One region of the Pseudomonas edaphica genome, then DNA from elsewhere that is predicted to be linked to it. Evidence: predicted binding sites of a transcription regulator. Region 1 holds the regulator's gene; each other region holds the start of a gene.
The links. Region 1 encodes FliA, which starts transcription of late flagellar genes. Its sites were predicted from a motif close to CTAAAGTTTNNNNNNNNNNNGCCGNTAA; they were not measured.
Positions count from the first base shown of each region.

Region 2: a site for FliA is predicted at 2,312-2,339, ahead of ACQY47_RS07915 (methyl-accepting chemotaxis protein). Genes of this name have one in related genera too.
Region 3: a site for FliA is predicted at 3,061-3,088, ahead of ACQY47_RS08810 (flagellar protein MotY). Genes of this name have one in related genera too.

Region 1 covers NZ_OZ255725.1:5,183,704-5,188,355, forward strand. The annotation lists gene flhA (flagellar biosynthesis protein FlhA) at 1-410, shown strand, start outside; gene flhF (flagellar biosynthesis protein FlhF) at 422-1,738, shown strand; gene fleN (flagellar synthesis regulator FleN) at 1,844-2,677, shown strand; gene fliA (RNA polymerase sigma factor FliA) at 2,674-3,414, shown strand; gene ACQY47_RS23705 (chemotaxis response regulator CheY) at 3,583-3,957, shown strand; gene ACQY47_RS23710 (protein phosphatase CheZ) at 3,976-4,652, shown strand, end outside.
Region 2 covers NZ_OZ255725.1:1,750,534-1,755,185, reverse strand. The annotation lists gene ACQY47_RS07920 (glycine zipper 2TM domain-containing protein) at 1-322, shown strand, start outside; gene ACQY47_RS07915 (methyl-accepting chemotaxis protein) at 606-2,228, opposite strand; gene nhaA (Na+/H+ antiporter NhaA) at 2,425-3,600, opposite strand; gene ACQY47_RS07905 (PLP-dependent cysteine synthase family protein) at 3,816-4,652, shown strand, end outside.
Region 3 covers NZ_OZ255725.1:1,937,010-1,941,661, reverse strand. The annotation lists gene ACQY47_RS08830 (bacterioferritin-associated ferredoxin) at 1-218, opposite strand, end outside; gene ACQY47_RS08825 (peroxiredoxin) at 462-1,064, shown strand; gene rnt (ribonuclease T) at 1,281-1,952, opposite strand; gene pyrC (dihydroorotase) at 1,949-2,995, opposite strand; gene ACQY47_RS08810 (flagellar protein MotY) at 3,152-4,060, shown strand; gene ACQY47_RS08805 (argininosuccinate synthase) at 4,190-4,652, shown strand, end outside.

The sequences.
Region 1 (4,652 bases):
CCGCCAAGAGTCAAGATACTGCCGCTTTGGTGGCCGCGGTGCGTGTCGGGTTGTCCCGCGCCATCGTGCAAAGCATTGTAGGCATTGAGTCTGAGCTGCCTGTGATCACCTTGGAACCAAGGTTGGAACAAATATTGCTCAATAGTATTCAGAAGGCCGGACTTGGCCAGGAAGAGGGCGTTCTGCTGGAGCCAAGCATGGCTGAGAAACTGCAGCGTTCGTTGATCGAAGCCGCCCAGCGTCAGGAAATGGCGGGCCACCCGGTGATTCTGCTGGTGGCAGGCCCGGTTCGAGCGATGTTGTCGCGGTTTGGTCGCCTGGCAGTTCCGAATTTGCACGTTTTGGCTTATCAGGAAATTCCTGACAATAAGCAAGTGACTATCGTCGCGACAGTAGGGCCCAACGGCTGAGGTAGTGGGTTATGCAAGTTAAGCGTTTTTTCGCCGCCGATATGCGTCAGGCCATGAAACTGGTACGTGATGAGCTGGGCGCCGATGCCGCGATTATTGGAAACCGTCGCATTGCCGGCGGTGTCGAGCTGACGGCTGCCCTGGATTACACCCCGTCGGCGCTGGCGCCGCGCGTGCCGAACATGGAACTCGAAGACGAACTGCGCAAGACCGCTTCGCGCATTGTCTCGGCCCAGGCTGAATTGAGCATGCGTGGCGACAGCGATGCCAGCACCAATCGCCAATTGTTCGCCGGCCTGCCGCTGACCGCCGCCGAGCCGTTGGTAGAACCGACCTTCAAAGAACCGCCTCGTCCTGCAGCGCCAGCCCCGGCCGCCGCTGTCGACCAGCGCGCGCTCGACTCGATGCGTTTTGAACTCAATGGCCTGCGTGAGCTGCTCGAAGTGCAGTTGGGCTCGCTGGCGTGGACGCAACTGCAAGGCAGTAAACCGCACCAGGCCAACCTGTGGCGTCGCCTGCAACGCATCGGCCTGTCCGGCCCGTTGTCGCGCGATTTGCTTGCACTGACGGCTGAAGTCGAAGAGCCGCGCCAAGCCTGGCGCATGTTGCTGGCGCACCTGGCGCGCATGATCGCCACGCCGGAAATCGAACCGCTGGAAGAGGGCGGTGTGATTGCCATGGTCGGCCCCGCCGGCATGGGCAAGACCACCACCCTGGCCAAGCTGGCCGCGCGTTATGTGCTCAAGTACGGCGCGCAGAACATCGCGCTGGTGAGCATGGACAGCTATCGCATCGGCGCCCAGGAGCAGCTCAAGACCTTGGGCCGCATCCTCAATGTGACAGTGACCCACGTCGACCCGGGCCAGTCCCTGGCCAATGCGCTCGACCCGCTGCTGCGCAAGCGCGTGGTGTTGATCGACACGGCCGGCCTGCAAGCCAGCGATCCGGCACTGCGCATGCAGCTTGAAAGCCTGGCCGGGCGTGGCATCAAGTCGAAAAATTACCTGGTGCTTGCAACCACCAGCCAGAAACAGGTTCTTACCGCTGCCTACCACAGCTACAAACGCTGTGGCCTGGCCGGTTGCATTCTCACCAAGCTCGACGAAACCGCGAGCCTGGGCGAGGTGTTGAGCCTGGCGATCAGTCATGAGTTACCGGTTGCCTACCTGACCGACGGGCCGCGGATCCCGGATGATTTGCATCTGCCGCGCCGTCATCAGTTGGTCAGCCGTGCTGTCAGCGTGCAAATGCAAGAAGAGCCTAGCGAGGAAGCGATGGCCGATATGTTCGCCGACCTTTACCACAACCCGGCTAAGCGGGTGGGGTGAGGCAGGATGAACACCGTGAAATGTATCTACATCGATGGTCTGCAAGCGATTCACGCGGCCAAGCCATGTAGCCTGCGTCTAAGCAAGACAAGGTAAAGAAATAAAATGGGCAGCATGCATCCCGTACAGGTGATCGCGGTGACCGGCGGCAAAGGTGGCGTCGGGAAAACTAACGTGTCAGTGAATTTGTCCCTGGCCCTGGCAGAGCTTGGCCGTCGCGTCATGCTGCTGGATGCTGACCTGGGCCTGGCGAACGTGGACGTTCTGCTGGGGCTGACACCCAAACACACCCTTGCCGATGTGATCGAAGGCCGTTGTGAGCTGCGCGATGTGCTGCTGCAAGGCCCCGGTGGCATTCGCATCGTGCCGGCTGCCTCAGGCACCCAGAGCATGGTGCACCTGAGCCCGGCGCAGCATGCCGGCCTGATTCAGGCGTTCAGCGACATCGGCGACAACCTCGATGTGCTGGTGATCGACACCGCCGCCGGGATCGGCGAGTCCGTGGTCAGCTTCGTGCGCGCAGCCCAGGAAGTGCTGCTGGTGGTGTGCGACGAACCCACGTCGATCACCGACGCCTATGCCCTGATCAAACTGCTTAACCGTGACTACGGCATGAACCGCTTCCGCGTGCTGGCCAACATGGCCCAAAGCCCGCAGGAAGGGCGAAATCTGTTTGCCAAGTTGACCAAGGTCACGGATCGCTTCCTCGATGTCGCCTTACAATACGTGGGCGCAGTTCCTTATGACGAGTGTGTGCGCAAGGCTGTGCAAAAGCAGCGTGCAGTCTATGAAGCGTTCCCTCGTTCGAAGTGCGCATTGGCGTTCAAGGCTATTGCTCAGAAGGTCGATACTTGGCCGTTGCCTGCCAACCCTCGGGGGCATCTGGAGTTTTTCGTCGAGCGATTGGTGCATCAGACGAGCGCGGGACCTGTGCTATGACATCCAGCGGCTACAACCTTTACAAAAAGTCGGCACGTGACAGTCAGGGCGAACTGATCGAGCGCTATGCGCCCTTGGTCAAGCGCATTGCCTATCACTTGCTGGCACGCCTGCCTGCCAGTGTGCAGGTTGAGGACTTGATCCAGGCCGGCATGATCGGCCTGCTCGAAGTGTCGACCAAATACGACGCGAGCAAGGGCGCGAGTTTCGAGACGTATGCGGGTATTCGCATACGCGGTGCGATGCTCGATGAAGTGCGTAAAGGGGATTGGGCGCCGCGTTCGGTACATCGCAATACGCGTATGGTCAGTGACGCAATTCGTGCAATTGAAGCAAAAACCGGTCGTGACGCTAAAGATCATGAAGTTGCGGCCGAACTCCAATTGAGTCTCGACGATTACTACGGGATTTTGAACGATACCTTGGGCAGCCGCCTGTTCAGTTTCGACGACCTTTTGCAGGACGGCGAACACGAAGGGCTGCACGAGGACGGCGCGAGTGCACATCTGGAACCGTCGCGCGACCTGGAAGACGAACGTTTCCAGAGCGCGTTGGCGGAGGCGATTGCCAATTTGCCGGAGCGTGAGCGACTGGTGTTGGCGCTGTACTACGACGAAGAGCTGAACCTCAAGGAAATCGGTGAGGTCCTGGGGGTCAGCGAATCGCGTGTCAGCCAGCTGCATAGCCAGTGCGCCGCCCGCTTGCGGGGGCGATTGGGAGAGTGGCGCGCGCGCTGACAGGCAGTGTGGGGACACTGCAGACGCTACCGCAAAGGCTCTACGCTTTTGCGGGTTCGTGCCGTGGTGCCCTGGGCAGTCCTTTTTGTGTAACGCCTGTTGATTGAAATGGCGCGTCCAGGTGCTGGGCGCGTTTAAGACTGCTTGGAGGTCGAATTGGACAAGAACATGAAAATCCTCATCGTTGATGACTTCTCAACGATGCGGCGGATCATAAAAAACCTGTTGCGTGACCTTGGGTTCACCAACACGGTCGAGGCGGATGACGGCCTGACGGCGATTCCGATCCTCAACAGCGGGAGCATCGACTTTCTGGTAACCGACTGGAACATGCCGGGCATGACCGGTATCGACTTGCTGCGTCACGTGCGCGCCGATGAAAAACTGCGCAGCTTGCCTGTGTTGATGGTGACCGCCGAAGCCAAGCGTGAACAGATCATCGAAGCCGCCCAGGCCGGGGTTAACGGTTACGTGGTCAAGCCATTCACTGCATTGGCCTTGAAAGAGAAGATCGAAAAAATCTTCGAACGCATCCACGGCTGATGTCACCACGGGGGAGCTATGGAGCATAAAGAAACGTCACAGGGCGATTTTGAATCGACCCTGAAAAAGCATGCTCACCAGTTGGTCGACAGCCTTGAAAAAGGCCAGTTCGGCGACGCGGTGCAGTTGATCCATGAGCTTAACCAGACCCGTGACCGCGGCCTGTATCAGGAAGTGGGCAAGCTCACACGCGAGCTGCACAGTGCAATCGTCAATTTTCAGATTGACCCGCACATGCCCCAGGCCGAAGAAATCTCGCAGATCACCGATGCCACCGAACGCCTGTCCTATGTGGTCCGGCTGACTGAGGCGGCGGCCAACCGCACCATGGACCTGGTGGAAAACGCCACGCCCTTGGTCAATGGCATGGCCACCGAAGCTCAGGCGCTCAGCGTTGACTGGGGCCGCTTCATGCGCCGGGAAGTGGGGGCTGAGGAGTTTCGTGAGTTGGCGCGTCGGGTCGAGGCTTTTCTGTCGCGCACCGAACAGGAAAACCGCACGGTGGCCAGCAACCTCAATGACATTCTGCTGGCCCAGGATTACCAGGACCTCACCGGTCAAGTGATCAAGCGCGTGACCCAACTGGTCACCGAAGTGGAAAGCAACTTGCTCAAATTGGTGCTGATGGCCGGCCAGGTCGACCGTTTTGCCGGCATCGAACATGACCGCGCAGCGATCCTCTCGGAAAAAGATCC
Region 2 (4,652 bases), 3.1 Mb from region 1:
CCTGCGCCCGGTGAAAATCGAAGGCACCAAGACCCCAATCGGCAGTGTTGCCGGTGCAGTGGTCGGCGGCGTTGGCGGCAGCGCGATCGGTGGTGGCCGTGGCAGTATCGTCACTGGCGTTATCGGTGCGGTTGCCGGTGGCTTGCTGGGTTCCGCCGCTGAAGAAGGTCTGACCCGCACCCAGGGTGTTGAAGTTACCGTTCGCGAAGACGACGGCAGCATGCGCGCCTACGTCCAGGCCGTCGACCCTAACGAAATCTTCCGCATTGGCGACCGCGTGCGCATCATGACGGTTAACGGCACCAGCCGTGTAACGCGCTAAGCGCTGGTTGTAGAAACGCAAAACCCCAACCGGGTGACGGGTTGGGGTTTTTTATTGCCTGCGGTTTTTTGAGAAAATGCAGGCAATAAAAAAACCGCTTTAGTAGGGCGGTTTTTATTGCAACCCATGTCTAAGTTTGCCTGTGGCGAGGGCGCTTGCTCCCGTTGGACTGCGTAGCAGTCCCATGCTTTTAAAGCAAAGAGCAGGGGCCGCTACGCGACCCAGCGGGAGCAAGCTCCCTCGCCACAGTTACAGTGTCCGGGCAGGCATTCGCGCGGATACTTCACACCTGAAAGTGCTTCACCATCGTATTCAACTCATGCGCCAGGCTGGCAAGCGATTGCGAAGCGGCGGTGGTCTGAGTCGAGCCTTCGGCGGACTGAATCGACAACTGTTGAATATTCAGCAAGTTGCGGTCGACCGCCCGGGCAACGTCAGCTTGCTCCGCCGCCGCCGTGGTAATCACCAGATTGCGGTTGTTGATCTCGTCATTAGCGGCAAGGATATCCGCCAGCGCTTGCTGCGCCAGTTCGGCCAGGCCAATGGTTTGCTGGGTCATGGTGCTGCTGTCGAGCATGGTGTTGACGGTGCTGGCGGTGTTGGTCTGGATGCTGCCAATCATCTGTTCGATTTCCTGGGTCGATTGCGCGGTGCGATGGGCGAGGGCGCGTACTTCGTCGGCGACCACGGCAAAACCACGGCCCGCATCACCGGCCCGCGCCGCTTCGATGGCCGCGTTCAGTGCCAATAAATTGGTTTGCTCGGCAATGGTGCGGATAACGTCGAGCACTTTGCCGATGCCTTTGGCCTGCTCGGCCAGGCCGCCCACTTGGCTGGAGCTTAGCTCTACACCACGGGTCAGGGCCTGGATGGAACTCAGTGCCTCGACCATACGTTGCTGGCCTTTCAAGGCGATGCTGCGCGACGCCTGGGACAGGTCGGAGGTGGTGGCGGCATTCCGGGCGACCTCTTCAATGGCCGTGGTCATCTCGGTGACGGCCGTGGCGGCCTGCTCGATCTCGCCATGTTGCTGCTGCAGGTCGCGGCTGCCCTCGGCAGTAACGGCATTCAGTTCCTCGGCCGCTGCCGCCAGTTGGCTCGACGAGCCGGTTATTTGCCGCAGTGTCTGCACCAGGTTATTACGCATGGTCTCTTGTGCCCGCAACAGGCGTGTGGCTTCGTCATTGCCGGTCGGGTTGATGGGCTGGCTGAGATCGCCCTTGGCGATGGTTTCAGCTACCCGTACCGCCTCAATGATGGGGCCGGTGATGCTGCGGGTCAGCAGCCAGGCCACCAGCACCGTGCCGCCACTCACCAGCACGATGACGATGGCGATACCGCCCACGGCATGCTGGTACGCGGCCACGGAAGTCTGGCCGGCAAGTTCTGCGCCCTTGTTGGCGAGGTCGATCAATTGATCGAAGTTCTTGGTCATCTGCTCATAGCTTTCTCGAATGCTGTTGAGAAAGTCACGGGCGCCAGCCTTGTCACCTGAGCGCGAGCGTTTGAGCATCTCGGTGTGGTTCTTGGCGTACCCTTCCAGGCTCTGGTTAAACACGTCCAGGCGCGACTTTTCCTCCGGCGTGCGCAACAGCGCTGCATATTGAGCCAGTTGCTCCTTGACGCTTTTCAGGCGACCCGCGGATTTGTCTTCGTAGGTCTGCATATCGGCGTCGCTGGCGGACAGGATGTGCGCCATTTCCCCCAAGCGAAAACGATCCAGCGAGGCATTGGCCAAGGCGAGGATCCTCACGCGCTGCATCCAGTTGTTTTGGATGTCGGCAGCCTGGGACTGCACTTCGCCGATCTGCTTGAGCGCGAACAGGCCGAGAAACACACTCAGCGACGCAATAGCAGCGAAGCCGATGAAGGCTCTGGCTGCGATTCTTATATTTCTCAGGAACATGGGTTTTCGCTCGGGCTGGGAACGCGTTGAAGAGCTGTGTCAGGCGGGTGCCCCAGACGGGGCAGGCGGATCGCCACAATCCTTAGTCGGCGGCCGAGACAAAGTCTTTAGGCGTTACGCGAAAGTGTCATCTTCGCCAAAAGAAAAACCCCAACCGGGTAACCGGTTGGGGTTTTTTGTGGGGCGTTCAGAGCGCTCAGGCTTTCTTGCGACTCGCCAGCGCTGTGACCGCGTAGCCAATACAGGCTGCCAGGATCGACCCGGTGAGGATGCCCATTCGATCCTCACCCGCGAACTCACTGGCGCCCGGCACAAAGGCCAGGGAGCCGACAAACAGGCTCATGGTGAAGCCGATGCCGCACAAGATGGCCACTCCCAGCACCTGGCCCCAATTGGCGCCGCTGGGCAGGGTGGCGATTCCGGTCTTGATGGCCAGCCAAGTGAGGCCGAACACGCCGATGGTCTTGCCGATCAGCAGGCCGGCAGCGATGCCCATGGGCACGTGGTGAGTGAAGCTGTCCAGGGTAACCCCGGTCAGCGACACGCCAGCGTTGGCGAAGGCGAACAACGGCAGGATAGCGTAGGCCACCCAAGGGTGCAGGGCGTGCTCCAGAGTCAGCAGTGGCGAGGGTTCGGCATTTTTGGTGCGCAGTGGAATGCAGAACGCCAAGGTTACCCCGGCCAGGGTGGCGTGCACGCCACTCTTGAGCACGCAGACCCACAGGATCAGGCCGATGATCATATACGGGCCGAGTTTGACCACGCCCAGGCGGTTCATCGCGATCAAGGCGACCAGGCACGTGGCCGCGCCCGCCAAGGCTGCATTCGACAGTTCGGCGGAGTAGAACACCGCGATGACGATGATAGCGCCCAGGTCATCAATGATGGCCAGGGTCATCAGGAACAGCTTCAGTGACACCGGTACACGCTTGCCGAGCAGGGCCAGGACGCCGAGTGCAAAAGCGATATCGGTGGCCATCGGGATTGCCCAGCCGGCGAGTGCGGCTGGGTTGTCCTTGTTCAGGGCCCAGTAGATCAAGGCCGGCACCACCATGCCGCCAATCGCGGCCGCCCCCGGCAGTACCACTTGCGATGGCTTGGACAGGTGGCCGTCGAGCAACTCGCGTTTGACCTCCAGACCGATCAGGAGGAAGAACAGCGCCATCAGGCCATCGTTGATCCACAGCAGCGCTGGCTTGGCGATTTTCAGCGCGCCAACCTGCGCCACCACCGGCGTATCGAGGAAGGCGCCGTAGAGGTGGGATAGTGGTGAGTTATTGATGATCAGCGCCAAAGCGGCAGCGGCGATCAATAACAGACCGCTGGCGGCCTCCAGCTGGAAGAAACGGGTGAAAGTGTTACGCAGAGGCAAGGGATGCTCTCCAATAAGGTTCAATAGGTGGGTACCCTAACCCGTACTGTTAGTTGTTAAAACAAAAGTTATATTCTTATTTGTTATAAGAGAGGGGCAGGATTGGTCTTGCGTCAAAGCTTAGCAATTGTGTGTCTAATTGAGTCGTCACTGTATCTGTGTGGCGTGTAGGAAAGCCCCTAAAATCGGGACTGAAACCCTTAGAGACTCACCTCATGAACGACCACCGTACCTGGGCTCGCGAAGCCATCCGTGTCATCGAAGCGGACTTCCAGCGCAGCGCCGACACGCACCTCATCCCTCTTCCATTGCCGGGGCTGCCGGGTATCGAGTTGTACTTCAAGGACGAGTCCAGCCACCCCACTGGCAGCCTCAAACATCGGCTGGCGCGTTCGCTGTTCCTTTATGCGCTGTGTAATGGCTGGCTCAAGCCGGGTGCGCCGGTGATCGAAGCGTCCAGTGGGTCTACTGCGGTGTCGGAGGCGTACTTTGCGCGTTTGCTTGACCTGCCGTTTATCGCGGTGATGCCGGCCACCACGTCCCAGGCGAAGATCGACCAGATTGCCTTTTATGGTGGCAAGAGCCATCTGGTAAAGGATCCGACGCAGATCTACGCCGAGTCCGAACGTTTGGCGAAGGAAAGTGGCGGTCACTTCATGGACCAGTTCACCTACGCCGAGCGCGCGACGGACTGGCGGGCAAACAACAACATCGCTGAGTCGATTTTCCAGCAGATGCGTTTTGAGCATTACCCGGAGCCGAGCTGGTTGATTTCCAGCCCCGGCACCGGTGGCACCACGGCGACCCTGGGCCGCTACGTGCGTTATCGCCAGCATTGCACCCGCGTGCTGTGTGCCGATGCCGAGCGTTCGGTGTTTTTTGACTACTACCAGACGGGCGATGCCAGTTTGCGTCTGGAGTGCGGTTCACGCATCGAAGGGATCGGCCGGCCACGGGTCGAGGCTTCGTTTTTACCCCAGGTGATTGATGCGATGGTCAAGGTGCCGGATGCGCTGTCATTGGCAGCCATGCATTACCTGGCCGAGCGGTTG
Region 3 (4,652 bases), 3.2 Mb from region 1:
TAAGCGTGTGTAAATTCTGCTGAGTAGGGGAGTGCGGCCTGGGCTGTTTGCAGCTGCGTCAGGGTTTCCCGTACCACTTGCTTGGCGAGGCAAGCACATTTGCCGCACTGGCTGGCAACGCCGGTGGTTTCACGTACTTCCTTGTAGCTGCAGCAACCTTCATAGATTGCTTCGCGGATTTGTCCGTCGGTGACGCCAGTGCAGAGGCAGACATACATAAGGGAGAACCATCGCGGGTTTAAGGCTTAAGTGCGATGGATCTTAATGTTAACGAGAATGATTGTCAAAGTAGATTCGCAGGGTATTGCCAGGTACCTGCGGCGCGCTGACGAACGGTTTTTTCAGTGTATGATGGTCGGTCTTCACGAAGCGTGACCGCGTCACAGGCCTGTCGCTTAACTGCGCCAGACTTGGGCTGGTCCTTTTACTTCAATCGTCACCCTTACATCAGGAGATACCCAATGAGCGTACTCGTCGGCAAACAAGCCCCGGATTTCGACGTACCTGCCGTCCTCGGCAATGGCGAAATCGTAGACAGCTTCAAACTGTCTGAAGCCATCAAAGGCAAATACGGCCTGGTGTTCTTCTACCCTCTGGACTTCACCTTCGTGTGCCCGTCGGAGCTGATCGCTCTGGACCACCGCATGGACGATTTCAAGGCGCGCAATGTTGAAGTGGTAGCCGTTTCCATCGACTCCCATTTCACCCACAACGCCTGGCGCAACACCGCCATCAATGATGGCGGCATCGGCAAAGTCAAATACACCATGGCTGCCGACATGAAGCACGACATTGCCAAGGCCTACGACGTTGAGTCCGAAGGCGGCGTGGCGTTCCGTGGCGCGTTCCTGATCGACGACAAGGGCGTTGTACGCTCGCAGATCATCAACGACCTGCCGCTGGGCCGTAACATGGAAGAGCTGATCCGTCTGGTTGACGCCCTGCAATTCCACGAAGAGCACGGCGAAGTCTGCCCTGCCAACTGGAAAAAAGGCGACAAAGGCATGAACGCTTCGCCAGAAGGCGTTGCGGCTTACCTGACCGAGAACGCTGGCAAGCTGTAAGCCAGGTTCGCGGCACAAAAAAACCGGCCTGAAAAGGCCGGTTTTTTTGTGCGCTGCATTTGGTTCTGTGGCGAGGGAGCTTGCTCCCGCTGGGCTGCGAAGCGGCCCCATAACCTGACACCGCGGTTTAACAGGTTAACCGCGGCGGTCTTATTGGGGCCGCTGCGCAACCCAGCGGGAGCAAGCTCCCTCGCCACAACCACAAAGGCGTCAGCCTCAGTCGTTGAAGTCTTCCCAGCCGCCCATTTGCTTCCACCGATTGACGATGCCGCAGAACAGCTCGGCAGTCTTCTCGGTGTCGTAGCGGGCCGAGTGGGCCTCACGACCGTCAAAGTCGATACCGGCCGCCTGGCAGGCCTTTGCCAGCACGGTCTGGCCGTAAGCCAGGCCCGCAAGCGTGGCGGTGTCAAAGCTGGAGAACGGGTGGAACGGGTTGCGCTTCATGTCCAACCGCGTCACGGCAGCATTCAGGAAGCCCAGGTCGAAGCTGCTGTTATGGCCCACCAGGATCGCGCGTTTGCAGCCATTGGCCTTCAACGCTTTACGCACACCACGGAAGATATCGGTCAGCGCCGCTTCTTCACTCACGGCCATGCGCAGTGGGTGATCGAGCTTGATGCCGGTGAACTCCAGGGCTGCAGCTTCGATATTCGCGCCTTCAAACGGCTCAACACGGAAGAAGTGGGTGTGTTCCGGGAACACAAAACCCTGTTCATCCATGCCGATAGTGGTCGCGGCGATTTCCAGCAATGCGTCGGTGGCGCAGTTGAAACCACCGGTTTCTACGTCGATGACAACCGGCAGATAACCGCGAAACCGCTCGGCCATCGGGTGGCGGGAGCCGCCACCACTGTGCTCGTGTTCGTCGTCGTAATGGTCTTCACTCACTTGCTTTCCTCCAGCAGGCGCCAGCGCAGTGTTTCACCGGCGCGCAGCGGGATAACAGTCAGCTCGCCAAACGGCAGGCTGGCAGGGGCGGTCCAGTCTTCACGAACCAGGGTAATGCGGTCGGTATTCGCCGGCAGGCCGTAGAAGCGCGGGCCGTTGAGGCTGGCGAAGGCTTCGAGCTTGTCCAAGGCGTTGCGCTGTTCAAACGCTTCGGCATACAGCTCGATGGCGGCATACGCGGTGTAGCAACCGGCACAGCCGCACGCAGCTTCTTTGGCGTGCTGGGCGTGGGGCGCCGAGTCGGTGCCGAGGAAGAACTTCGGGCTGCCGCTGGTAGCGGCGTCCAGCAGGGCCACCTGGTGGGTGTTGCGCTTGAGGATCGGCAGGCAATAGAAGTGCGGCCGAATCCCGCCCACCAGCATGTGGTTGCGGTTGTAGAGCAGGTGATGCGCGGTGATGGTCGCGCCGACGTTGGCCGAAGCCTCGTTGACGAACTGCACGGCGTCGGCGGTGGTGATGTGTTCGAACACGACCTTGAGGGTCGGGAACAGCTCGACCACGCGGCGCATATGCTCGTCGATGAAGATCTTTTCACGATCAAACACATCCACATCGCCACGGGTGACTTCACCGTGGATCAGCAGCGGCATGCCGACTTCAGCCATGGCTTCGATTGCCGGCAGGATCTTGTCGATACTGGTCACGCCGGAGTCGGAGTTGGTGGTCGCGCCCGCCGGGTACAGCTTGGCGGCGTACACAAAACCGCTAGCCTTGGCCTCGCGGATTTCGGCAGGCTGGGTACGGTCGGTGAGGTAGAGCACCATCAACGGTTCGAAGCGGCTGCCGGCCGGGCGCGCAGCGAGGATACGCTGGCGATAGGCATCGGCTTGCTCGGCATTACGCACCGGAGGTACCAGGTTAGGCATGATAATCGCGCGGCCAAACGTGCGCGCTACATCGGCCACGGTTTGGGGTAACGCAGCACCATCGCGAAGATGAATATGCCAGTCGTCGGGACGCAGCAGGGTCAGGCGGTCGGACATTGGGGATTCCAGGCGGGTCAATCTGGTGGGAATGCTACCGGAAAAGACTCTTGCAGGCACTCGCTATCAAGTTTTGCCGCACGTGTCCGATATCCCTGGGTATGCCTTAACGACGTATGACGCTTTGAAGTGTTGTAGAAACCAGTGGAGCCTCCCGTGCGCCAGCATTATCTAGCCCTGCTCAGTGTGTTCGCCAGCCTGCCTGCGATGGCACTCACATTCCAGACACGTCTGGAGAATATTGAGTGGAAGGTGGAAGGCGACCAATTCGAGTGCCGCCTGGCCCAGCCGATCACCGATTTCGGTTCGGGTGAGTTCGTGCGCCGGGCCGGCGAGCAGGCGACATTTCGCCTGAAAGCCTATAGCGGCGCGCTCGGAGCGGGCTCGGCGACCTTGCTGGCTGCGGCTGCACCCTGGCAACCGGGCCGTGGTGATATCAACCTGGGCGCCGTGCGTGTTGGCAGTGGCGACGTGCTGTTCAACAGCTCCCAGGCCCAGGCCGGGCGTTTGTTCACGGGTTTGCTGGAGGGGCGTAGCCCGACGGTGCGGCATTACGGGCGTGAGGGCGGCTACTCGGAAGTCCGCCTGTTGCCGGTGAAATTCAACAAGGCCTTCAACGACTATCAACTGTGCACCACCAAGCTGTTGCCGATGAATTACGATCAGGTCAAACAGACTGAAGTCGGCTTCCCCGGAGGCGGTATCGAGCTGGACGCCGCTGCCAAGAAGAAGCTGGACGTGATTCTCGCGTTCATGAAAGCCGACCCGACGGTTAATCACGTCGAGCTCAATGGTCATTCCGACAACAGCGGTAACCGCCTGACCAACCGTGACGTCTCGCGCCGTCGTGCCCTAGCGGTGATGGACTACTTCAAGGCCAATGGCATTCAGGAATCGCAGATCACCCTGCGTTTTCACGGTGAAAGTTACCCACTGGCGCCCAATACCAATGCCGCCAACCGCGCTCGCAATCGTCGCGTGAATATTCAGCTCGAACGCGTGGCTGCCCCCGAGAAACCGGCACCCCAGGCCACTGGCCCGAGCAGCGCGGCACACACGTCATAAGGTGCGACCATCGGTCGCCCGCTCGACATAATCTGTCGCTTTATCTTCATTTGCTGTCGCGCCTCTGTAAATTCACGGTTTTGGTCGGTAGAATCGACGGCTTTCCGTACAACCCCGTGGAGTGATGGCATGGCCGACGTAAACAAGGTCGTTCTCGCGTATTCCGGCGGCCTGGACACTTCGGTGATCCTCAAGTGGCTGCAGGATACTTATAACTGTGAAGTGGTGACCTTCACCGCTGACCTGGGTCAGGGCGAAGAGGTCGAACCTGCACGTGCCAAGGCGCAAGCCATGGGCGTGAAAGAGATCTACATTGACGACCTGCGCGAAGAATTCGTCCGCGATTTCGTCTTCCCGATGTTTCGCGCCAACACCGTCTACGAAGGCGAGTACCTGCTGGGTACTTCCATCGCACGCCCGCTGATCGCCAAACGCCTGATCGAAATCGCCAACGAAACCGGCGCCGACGCCATTTCCCATGGCGCTACCGGCAAGGGCAATGACCAGGTGCGTTTCGAACTGGGCGCCTACGCCCTCAAGCCAGGCGTGAAAGTGATTGCTCCTTGGCGTGAATGGGACCTGCTGTCCCGTG